DNA from 3 places in the Rhodoferax sp. LS1R11 genome. Region 1 is predicted to be linked to each of the others. Evidence: predicted binding sites of a transcription regulator. Region 1 holds the regulator's gene; each other region holds the start of a gene.
The links. The regulator FNR, encoded in region 1, switches genes on or off when oxygen is low (the NO sensors DNR and NnrR bind a similar motif). The targets are predictions, from matches to a motif close to TTGATNNNNATCAA.
Positions count from the first base shown of each region.

Region 2: the regulator FNR is predicted to act here: its motif matches at 1,296-1,309, upstream of AC097N_RS10740 (hemerythrin domain-containing protein).
Region 3: the regulator FNR is predicted to act here: its motif matches at 2,206-2,219, upstream of AC097N_RS05025 (universal stress protein).

Region 1 is NZ_JBWMAW010000006.1:84,499-87,772, reverse strand. It holds gene ccoG (cytochrome c oxidase accessory protein CcoG) at 1-862, shown strand, start outside; gene AC097N_RS09470 (FixH family protein) at 872-1,162, shown strand; gene AC097N_RS09465 (hypothetical protein) at 1,203-1,493, shown strand; gene fnr (fumarate/nitrate reduction transcriptional regulator Fnr) at 1,513-2,232, opposite strand; gene hemN (oxygen-independent coproporphyrinogen III oxidase) at 2,374-3,274, shown strand, end outside.
Region 2 is NZ_JBWMAW010000007.1:131,300-134,573, forward strand. It holds gene minC (septum site-determining protein MinC) at 1-784, opposite strand, end outside; gene AC097N_RS10735 (hypothetical protein) at 783-1,037, shown strand; gene AC097N_RS10740 (hemerythrin domain-containing protein) at 1,362-1,946, shown strand; gene AC097N_RS10745 (YbfB/YjiJ family MFS transporter) at 2,013-3,218, shown strand; gene gstA (glutathione transferase GstA) at 3,228-3,274, opposite strand, start outside.
Region 3 is NZ_JBWMAW010000003.1:69,551-72,824, reverse strand. It holds gene AC097N_RS05035 (amidase) at 1-946, shown strand, start outside; gene AC097N_RS05030 (histidine phosphatase family protein) at 971-1,669, opposite strand; gene AC097N_RS05025 (universal stress protein) at 1,682-2,140, opposite strand; gene coaD (pantetheine-phosphate adenylyltransferase) at 2,269-2,769, opposite strand; gene rsmD (16S rRNA (guanine(966)-N(2))-methyltransferase RsmD) at 2,804-3,274, opposite strand, start outside.

The DNA of each region.
Region 1 (3,274 bases):
ATTTCTGCAGATGAGCATGAGCTCCTGGGAAGTTTTCTGGACATTCTTTTACGGTTTTGCCACCTACGGCAACGCAGGCTTTATGCGCGAGCAGGTTTGCAAACACATGTGTCCGTATGCGCGCTTCCAGAGTGCCATGTTTGACAAAGACACGCTCATCGTTACCTATGACAGCGAGCGTGGGGAGCCACGGGGCGCCCGGTCCCGCAAGGCGGACCCCACAACGCTGAACCTGGGTGCCTGCGTGGATTGCAGCCTGTGTGTGCAGGTGTGCCCGACCGGTATTGATATACGCAAGGGCTTGCAGTACGAATGCATTGGTTGCGGCGCGTGCGCGGATGTGTGCGATACCGTGATGGACAAAATGGGTTATGCGCGAGGTCTGGTCAAGTACACGACCGAAAACGCCATGAACCAGCACTGGACCAAGGCGCAAACCTGGCGCCATGTGTTTCGACCCCGGGTGTTGATCTACACGGCCATTCTGGCCACCATTGTGGTGGCCATGCTGGTCAGCCTGTCCATGCGCTCGCCCTTCAAGGTGGATGTGGTTCGTGACCGCGGCGTCATGGCGCGCATTGTGTCGGGCGGAAAGATTGAAAACGTGTACCGCCTCCAGGTCATGAACGCCACCGAGTCGGCCCAGCATTACAAGATTGCGGTCACCGGGTTGACAGGTTTGGCCGTGAATTCAGAAAGCATGGTGATGGTTGAGGCCACCCAGTCGCGCTGGATTGCGGTACGGGTTCAGGCGCCTTTTGATGCGGCTGCGCCCGGTTCTCATCCCATTCAGTTTGAAATTGATTCGGTGGATTCACCCGGGCACGTGTCTGAAAAGTCTGTCTTTCTGGTTCCTCAATAAGGATTGGTCATGAAAAAAAATACCATTGATGCAGGTGCACCCTGGTGGAAGTTCGGTCATGTGTGGCTGGTGGTGGCAGGCCCCGTCATTGTGGTGGTCGCAAGTTTCATCACCTTGTACCTGGCCATCACCCGGCCCGAGCAACTGGTATCGGAAGACTATTACCAAAAAGGCATTGAAATCAACAGGACGCTGGGTAAGGACGGGAATGCCGCCAGCCTGGCACCCGCGCTGCAGGCACGTAACCACGCTCAGACGGGTGTGGTACCCATGCCTGCGCCGCCAGCGGTCAAACCTTGAGCCCGATTACGGTTAACGCAGTTCTCAAAGGATTTTCTCCATGCGCTCACAACGATTGATGTGGATTGTTTGGCCGGCCTTCATGGTGGCCTGCATCCTGGAAGGTCTGGTGTTTGCGATGATTGATCCGCAAGATCTGCACTGGTTTGGTCAGCCCGTGGCACTGTCGCGGCAAGGGGTTTACACCGTGGCATTTTTTTTGTTCTGGGGTGTGGTCATGGTCTCTGGCGCCCTGACCACGCTGTTGTCGATGTCACCGTTTGAAGTCAACCGCTGTCCCATGCCCAACGAAGCGCGCCCGGATGCCTGTCCCAAGCAGGGTTCCTGCTGAACCCGCTTCTTGTATCGGTCTAATTGCAGGCCTTGGGGTTGACGATCTCTTTGAGCGCGTCGGTGTTGAGAATCTGCACATGGCGTTGTTTGACCTCGACAATGCCGTCGGCTACAAACTTGGAAAAAGTGCGGCTGACGGTCTCCAGCTTCAAGCCCAGGTAGCTGCCAATTTCTTCACGCGTCATGCGCAGAATCAGCTCTGATTGAGAAAAACCACGCGCATGCAGGCGCTGCACCAGGTTCAGCAAAAAGGTGGCCAAACGCTCCTCGGCCCGCATGCTGCCCAAGAGCAGCATGACGCCGTGTTCGCGCACGATTTCGCGGCTCATGATTTTGTGAACATGGCGCTGCAACGCGGAGACTTCCCGGGACAGTTCTTCAATCCGGTCGAACGGCATGACGCAGACTTCTGCATCTTCAAGGGCAACGGCATCGCAGGTATGGTGTTCATTGACGATGCCATCCAGACCAATAACTTCCCCCGCCATTTGAAAACCTGTGACCTGATCCCGGCCATCTTCTGAGGCAACACAGGTCTTGAAGAACCCGGTGCGGATGGCGTACAGATTGGCAAACTTTTCACCATTTCGAAACAGTGTGGTGCCGCGTTTGACCTTGCGCCGTGCCGCCACGATCACATCAATGCGGTCCAGTTCGTCCGAACTGAGGCCAATCGGCATGCACAGCTCCCTCAAGTTGCAGTTGGAGCAGGCGACTTTGATGGTTTCAGGATTCATGCGAATGATTTTGGCACCAAATGGCCTCCAGCCCTGATGTGTGTCAAAGATTAAGGCCCATGAATGCAGCAATTTTTGATTTGAATCAAGAATCCAATTGGGTGCTTGAGGCACATTCGTCAGCATTGTGAAGGACTCCCCATGACAGCCGTCGTTGCTGAACCTATTTCTGAAGACCTGTTGCGCCGGTTTGATGTGTCCGGGCCCCGCTATACGTCCTACCCGACGGCGGACCGCTTTGTGGAAGCGTTCGCCGCAGACGACTACACCCAGGCGTTGAAGCTGCGCCGATCAGGTGCGGCGGGCATGAGGACGCCTTTGTCCCTGTATGTCCACATCCCCTTTTGCGAATCGCTTTGCTACTACTGTGCCTGCAACAAGATCATCACCAAGCACCATGACCGCGCCACGTCTTATCTGCGTTATCTGAGTCGTGAGGTGGATCTGCACACCGCACAACTGGGTGTCGGGCAGACCATTACCCAACTGCATTTGGGGGGCGGAACACCGACCTTCTTGTCGGATGACGAACTGCGTGAACTCATGGGCATGCTGCGTCGCAACTTTACCTTTGCCTCGGGGGGCGAATATGCCATTGAGGTTGATCCGCGCACGATTGACGCCACCAGGCTCGATACGCTGGCGGAACTCGGCTTCAATCGGTTGAGTTTCGGTGTTCAGGACTTCGACCCGGCGGTGCAAAAAGCGGTACACCGGGTACAGCCGGTCGAGCAGGTTTTTGCCTTGGTGGAAGCGGCTCGCCAGCGCAACTTTGATTCCATCAATGTGGACCTGATCTACGGCTTGCCCCAGCAAAGCCCGGAGTCGTTTGACCGCACCCTGGCGCAAGTCATTGAGTTGCGGCCCGAGCGCATCGCGCTTTACGCCTATGCGCACTTGCCGGAGCGTTTCAAACCCCAGCGCAGGATTGCCACGGTTGAGTTGCCCAGCGGCGCAGCCAAGGTGGCGATGCTCGCGCGCTCGCTGGCCGCGTTCATGGGGGCAGGCTATGTGTATGTCGGCATGGACCACTTTGCGCTGC
Region 2 (3,274 bases), on a different contig from region 1:
AGGTATTCAGGGCTTCGATGAGCAGTTTGTCCTGCCCGTCGTTGCTTAAACGCACTTGCGCCGCCTTGCCACGCACGTCAGGCGGCAGCGGGTTTTCGCTGGTCCGGTACACACCGGCGATGGAAATCAGCTCGGGTTCCAGGCAGAGCGAGAAGATGCGGGCGTTGACATTGCCGCTCGCACCCGCCATGGCCTTGCCACGCAAGGGCGCGTAGACATGGATGTTGCCATCGGCGACCACTTCGGCCCCCTGGTTGACCATGGCCAGCACCACAAGGTCGGCGTTGCGGGCATAAATTTTTTGTCCCGAGCGCAAGGGCTTGTCAATGACCAGGGTACCGGGACCAGGCACTTCGCGAACGATTTCGCGTACGGCCTCTGTCAGTACGGGCTGGGTTACAGGCACCTCAACCGGCGCACGGGCCCGGTGCACTTCAACCGGCGCTTCAACAAGACCCACCGCCAGCGCAGCAGCCATCCACGCGGGACTGGCACCCCGCACAGCGACGGGTACCAGACTGCAGAAACGCAGTACCTTGAGCAAAGGCACGATGTCTTGCAACGGCAGATCAGGCGACAGCTGGGAAAAATCAATGACGAGTGCGTCATTGTCGAAAAATTCAGGGTTTTCACCATCTGCACCGTATTGCTGCAGCAAGTCTTTGGCCATGACAAGCCAGTCACTGGTCTTGAGCATCAGCGCGACCAGAGGCAACTGGGCACTTTTTATTTCAAAAGTAGCCTGTGTTGGTCCGGACGGATTACCAGCAGAAGTGACAGCCATGGAGGAAAGAAAAACCAGTGAGCAAGGACGTGAAAGTGAACAACCGCCTGGCGGGACCAGCGACCCGTTTGGCTTTGAGCGTTTTGAAAGCTCGACAGTGCCCGAATTTTACTTGATTGCTTATGGAAAACCCGGAAAACCAGAACCTTCTTTGCAGGGCGGCTCCAGCAGACAACAAGCGGAATTTAAGGCGACTTATTTTGTGTGCGAAGTTGTCTTGACTTATCTTCTATATTCTTTAAATTTAAGATAGTAGTAGTAGATAAGGGTTGCCCTGTTGTGTGGACAAGGGTTTTTTATCTATATAAATCATCGACTTACATACAGTCAACCCATGTGGGTGACTCTGCTTTTCATTTGTACCCGAAACTGGGATAAGTTTTTAAATTCTGACTGACCTGTGGATAAGTACAAGATTACAAGAAACATATGCACAGGTTTATTAGTTGACGCAACGTGATGTTCTTGTGTATAGAGCGGCGACTTGCCTGTTGACTCTCCTGACAGGGCTTTGATCTGCATCAAGGTCATTTCTCAAGTGCCATGCCATGCTTGAAAAAACAACAGGAGACAGACCATGGCCCACGAGAGCATTCGGATCATTCGCGATGAACACGCGGCCTTGGCGGCCATGTTGCGTTCACTGGACCTGATGGTGAGGCGGGGACCGGGAGATGGCCCGGAAGTCTTTTTTGATGTCCTGCGGGCCATGCTTTTTTATGTCGATGAGTTTCCGGAGCGCCTGCACCATCCCAAAGAGTCCAAGCTGCTGTTTCCGCGGGTGCTCAAACTGGCGCCCGAAACCCGCGAGACGATTGAGCATCTGGAAAAAGACCACGCGCATGGCGAATCTGCCGTGCGAGAGTTGCAGCATCTGTTGCTGGCCTGGGAACTGATCGGTGATTCAAGGCGCGTGGCGTTTGAGCAGGCTGCCAAGCGTTATCTGGACTTTTACCTGGAGCACATGCGGCTTGAAGAAAGCGTCATCCTCCCGGCGGCACAAAAAGTGCTCAATGACGCCGACTGGAAAGAACTGGACGCCGCCTTTGCCACCAACTGCGATCCGTTGACGGGCAATTACCCGCGCGATCCGGCCTATGACCGCCTGTTTACCCGCATCGTCATGCGGGCGCCTTCCCCCATTGGTCTGGGCAACCCGTAACCCGTAGTCGCTGACGGGGTCATCAGGTACCTCGTTTTGGCGTTGTACCGCAAAATGCAGGCATTCATGCCTACGTTGTCCCCATCCTCCCAAACCCCCATGCGCCAGCTGGTCTGGCTTGCCTTGGCCTTGTCCACCAGTGCGGCCCTGTCTTTGGGCATCACCCGTTTTTCCTACGGCTTGTTGTTGCCGCCCATGCGGGCTGATTTGGGTTGGTCTTACACCCTGGCGGGGGCGATGAACACGGTCAACGCCCTGGGCTACTTGCTGGGTGCCCTGGTGACGCCGCGGCTGTTGCAACGCTTTGGTGCGGTGCAGGTCTTGCTGGCGGGTGCGGTGCTGGCCAGTGTGTTCATGGGTTTGAGCGGCTTTGTGACGGCCACCATGCCCTTGCTGGTGCAGCGCCTGCTGGCGGGGATGGCCAGTGCCCTGGTGTTCATTGCCGGCGGTTTGCTGGCGGCGCGGCTGGGCACTTTGCAGCCCGCGCGGGGCGGCTTGTTGATCGGGCTGTATTACGGTGGCACGGGTTTTGGCATTGTGTTGTCGGCTTTGCTGGTGCCGGCCGTGCTGGAGGCGGCCGCAGCGCAACCTCATGGTTGGGCCTGGGCCTGGTGGGCGCTGGCCTTGGTTTGCGCGGCTGTCACAGTTTTGTTGCTGTGGCCAGCAAGAGCCTTGCGCCATTTGACACCTCCGGTAGCAGCCGGTAACGTGCCGCCGCTTCACTTCACCTGGCGGCCGTTTGCGTTTGCCCTGGCGGGTTACGGCATGTTTGGCGTGGGTTACATCGGTTACATGACTTTTGTCATTGCCTTGTTGCGTGAGCAGGGGGCCAGCGGGGCGGCGGTGACGGTTTTTTATGCCTTGCTGGGGGTCGCGGTGGTGGCGTCGTCACGCATCTGGGCCAGGCTGCTGGACCGCTACAAGGGCGGTCAGGTGTTGGCTCTGCTGTGCGCATTGCTGGGCTTGGCGACTATTCTGCCGGCCTTGACGTCGGCCTGGCCCGTCATTCTGGCTTCAGGCCTGTTGTTCGGCGCGGTTTTTCTGTCACTGGTGGCTTCCACCACCGCACTGGTGCGGCACAACCTGCCGCCAGTGGCATGGGCCAAAGGCATCAGTGCGTTCACCATTGTGTTTGCGTTCGGGCAGATCGTGGGCCCGACCATCGTGGGCTGGATTGCCGACGGCCCGGGCGGCCTGGCCCGGGGCCTGGTGTTTTCGGCGTGTGCGCTGTGGATCGGGGCCGCACTGGCGTGGCGCCAGCGGGCCCTGTAGCCGCCTCAATTACTTGATCAGGCCCTCGGCCTTCATGGCGTCGACTACGCCAGGGC
Region 3 (3,274 bases), on a different contig from region 1:
AGGCTCCAGCGCGGGCGGCGGGGCCGCGGCCGCTGCGGGCTACGGCCCGTTGCACATCGGTACGGACATCGGTGGTTCATTGCGCCTGCCGGCGGGCTGGTGCGGCATTTTCAGCCTCAAACCCAGCCTGGGCCGTGTGCCGATTGACCCGCCCTACACCGGCCGTGCGGCAGGCCCCATGACGCGCACCGTGAGCGATGCGGCGCTCATGATGCAGGTGCTGGCACAAGCGGATCCCCGCGACAGCATGAGCTTGCCCGCGCACACCATTGACTGGAACGAATTTGACCAAGGCGCGGGCGTGTTGCGTGGCCTCCGGATAGGCTTGATGATGGATGCCGGTTGTGGCCTGCCGGTCGAACCCGAAGTTCGTGCCGCGGTCGAGCGTGCGGCCTGGTTGCTTGAACGCGCAGGCGCCCTCGTGGAACCCATGGCGGCGTTCATGACCCCGGCCATGCTGGAAGGCATGGACCACGCCTGGCGCATGCGCTCGCACATCGACTTGTCAGCCCTGTCAGCGGAGAAAAAAGCCACCGTGCTGCCCTACATTCAGCAATGGGCAGACAGTGCAGCCAGCATGACCGGTCCGCAAACCTTTCAGGCATTCAGCCAGTTTCATGCCACCCGCGTGGCGTGCGTGAGGGCCTGCCAGGCATTTGACTTTGTCATCTCGCCCACCTCGCCCATGCCGGCGTTTGATGCCGAACTCCCATCCCCCACGAACGATCCGCTGCGGCCACTGGAACACATCGGCTTCACGGTGCCATTCAATATGTCAGAACAACCGGCGGCGTCCATCAACTGTGGCTACACGTCCAGCGGCTTGCCGATTGGCCTGCAGATTGCGGGACAGCGTTTTGATGATTTAGGCGTGTTGCGGGTGGCCAGGGCCTTTGAGTTGCTGCGGGACCCACAACGACCTTGGCCAACACCCCCTGTTGGCTGAAAAACAGAGGCCGCAAAAACAGAACTAGCGCCCCTCGGGCTTCTCCAGCGCGAGCGCCTCCCGCTGGGCGAGCCTGATTTGATCGTAGGTGGGCTGCGCAGGCATCCCCCCCAAATGCTGGGTATCAGCCCACGTGATGATGCGCGGGGTGTCGCCGTCCATGCGAACCCGGTTCAGCCCGGCGTTGGGGATGACGCTCTGGCGTGGACCGGACAGCGGCAACTGATGGGCCGTGCGATAAATCATGTCCAGCACACCACCGTGCGTCACCACCAACAGCGTCTGCTGCGGATGGGCCTGCGCCAAACGTCGCAGGGACGCCATCACGCGGGCATGAAACTGCCGGGTGCTCTCGCCACCATCAAACGCAAAATCAGGGTGAAACTTGATCCACTGGGCCCAAGCCTCGGGGTGCTGCACTTGGATATCAGGTGCCCGCATGCCATCGACCGCACCAAAGTTTTGCTCCCGCAAGGCGGGCTTCAACACCAGATCGCCCGCAAACGAATGCAGGCGTTGCTGGCTGATGGGCAAAGCCGTTTGCTGCGTGCGCGTCAGGTCGCTGCTGAGCAGCAGATGCGCCCCCTCGCCCGCCAGCCTCAGACCCAGACGCCTCGCCTGCTCATGCCCCACAGCATTGAGAGGTGTGTCCACCTGCCCCTGAAAACGCAGTTCTCGGTTTGCGTCAGTTTCACCATGGCGGATGAGGATGAACTCGGTCATGACCTGTGCGGGTCACTCCCCGATGTCGTCGTCCATCGGTTCTTCAGCCGCCTTGACAATCATCACCGGCACGCCTGACGCATGCAGTACCTCGTTGGACACCGAACCCAGGAGCGCACTGCGCAAGCTGCTCATGCCGCTGGCCCCCATGACCACCAGATCGCATTCAAAGCGCTCCAGAATATCAATCAAGGTGTGCGCAGGGTCGCCGGATGCCACTTCGCATTCATAAGGAATCGCCGCCTCTTTCAGCAAGACCTCGGCCGCTTCCAGCGTGTGGGCACCGGCGGCGGCACTCACTTGCTCGATCACCTGCGGGTCATGCGCCACCACCAGCTCATACAGGGTGGCAGGCTCCTGGACATTGGCCAGCACCACGCTCGTGTCAAGACCGGCTTGCGCCATGCGAATGGCGAAGCGGACCGCCTCCAGAGAAACCGCAGAACCATCCACGGGCAGTAGTATTTTCATTTTGTGCTCCAACTTGAATGTGACATCGAACACATCAAGCGTAGGGCACCTGCACCGCGTACCGCTTGAGGTAAGTCAATATACGCCTGTCTTGGCGGGCGCGGCCTGATGTGAGGGCTCTGCCCGGCTCACGGCTTAGCCACGGTTCGCACTTTGGCCATCAGGCGCTCGTTCACCACGGGGGAAACAAACTTGTCCACTTCGCCCCCCAGCGTGGCAATTTCCCGCACAAAGGTGCTGGAGACGAACTGGTATTTGTCACTGGGCGTCAAAAACACCGTTTCCACGTGGGGCATCAGGCTGCGATTCATGCCTGCCAACTGGAACTCGTAGTCAAAGTCGGTCACGGCGCGCAGGCCGCGCACCATGGCCTTGGCGCCTTGCGCCACGACAAAGTCCCGCAGCAGACCCGAAAAACTGGCGACTTCCACCTGCGGGTAATCCTTGACGGCTTCGCGGGCCATGTCCATGCGCTCGTCCAGCGAAAACAGGGCTTTTTTGTGGTGACCCGCGGCCACCGCCACGATGACGTGGCCAAACAGTTGCGTCGCCCGGCGCACGATGTCTTCATGACCCAGCGTCATCGGGTCGAAAGTGCCGGGGTAAACGGCGATCACGTTGTTGGCCATGGTGTGTCTGCAGGTCGGTTGAGGGAGAAGCGGGCTAGCCCGCGCGCTTGAGCAAATGGGCGTGCACGGCGCCCGCCTTCAGGTGGCGGTGAACGGTCAGGCCGGCACTCTCCAATTGGGCATCCGTCCACAGCGTGGGCGCTTCCAGGTAGACAAACCCATCCAGCGTGACCGCACGACCGGCTGCCAGCACAGCGCCTTCAAACAACGCCGAGTCAAACGGCGGGTCAACCAACACGAGGTCCATGCTGGCCGCGTCCATGTGCTTGATGGCAGCGATGCCGTCGCCGCGCACAATTTGGGTGGCACTGGCCTGGAGCTGGGTCTGCACGCGCTTGAGTTGCGCGACCAGGGCCGGGTCCTGCTCGACCAGCGTCACCTCTTTGGCACCGCGCGAGGCGGCTTCAAAGCCCAGGGCCCCGGTGCCGGCAAAGGCATCGATGCAGCGCCAGCCGGTCAGGTCCTGGCCCAGCCAGTTGAACAGGGTTTCGCGCACCCGGTCCGG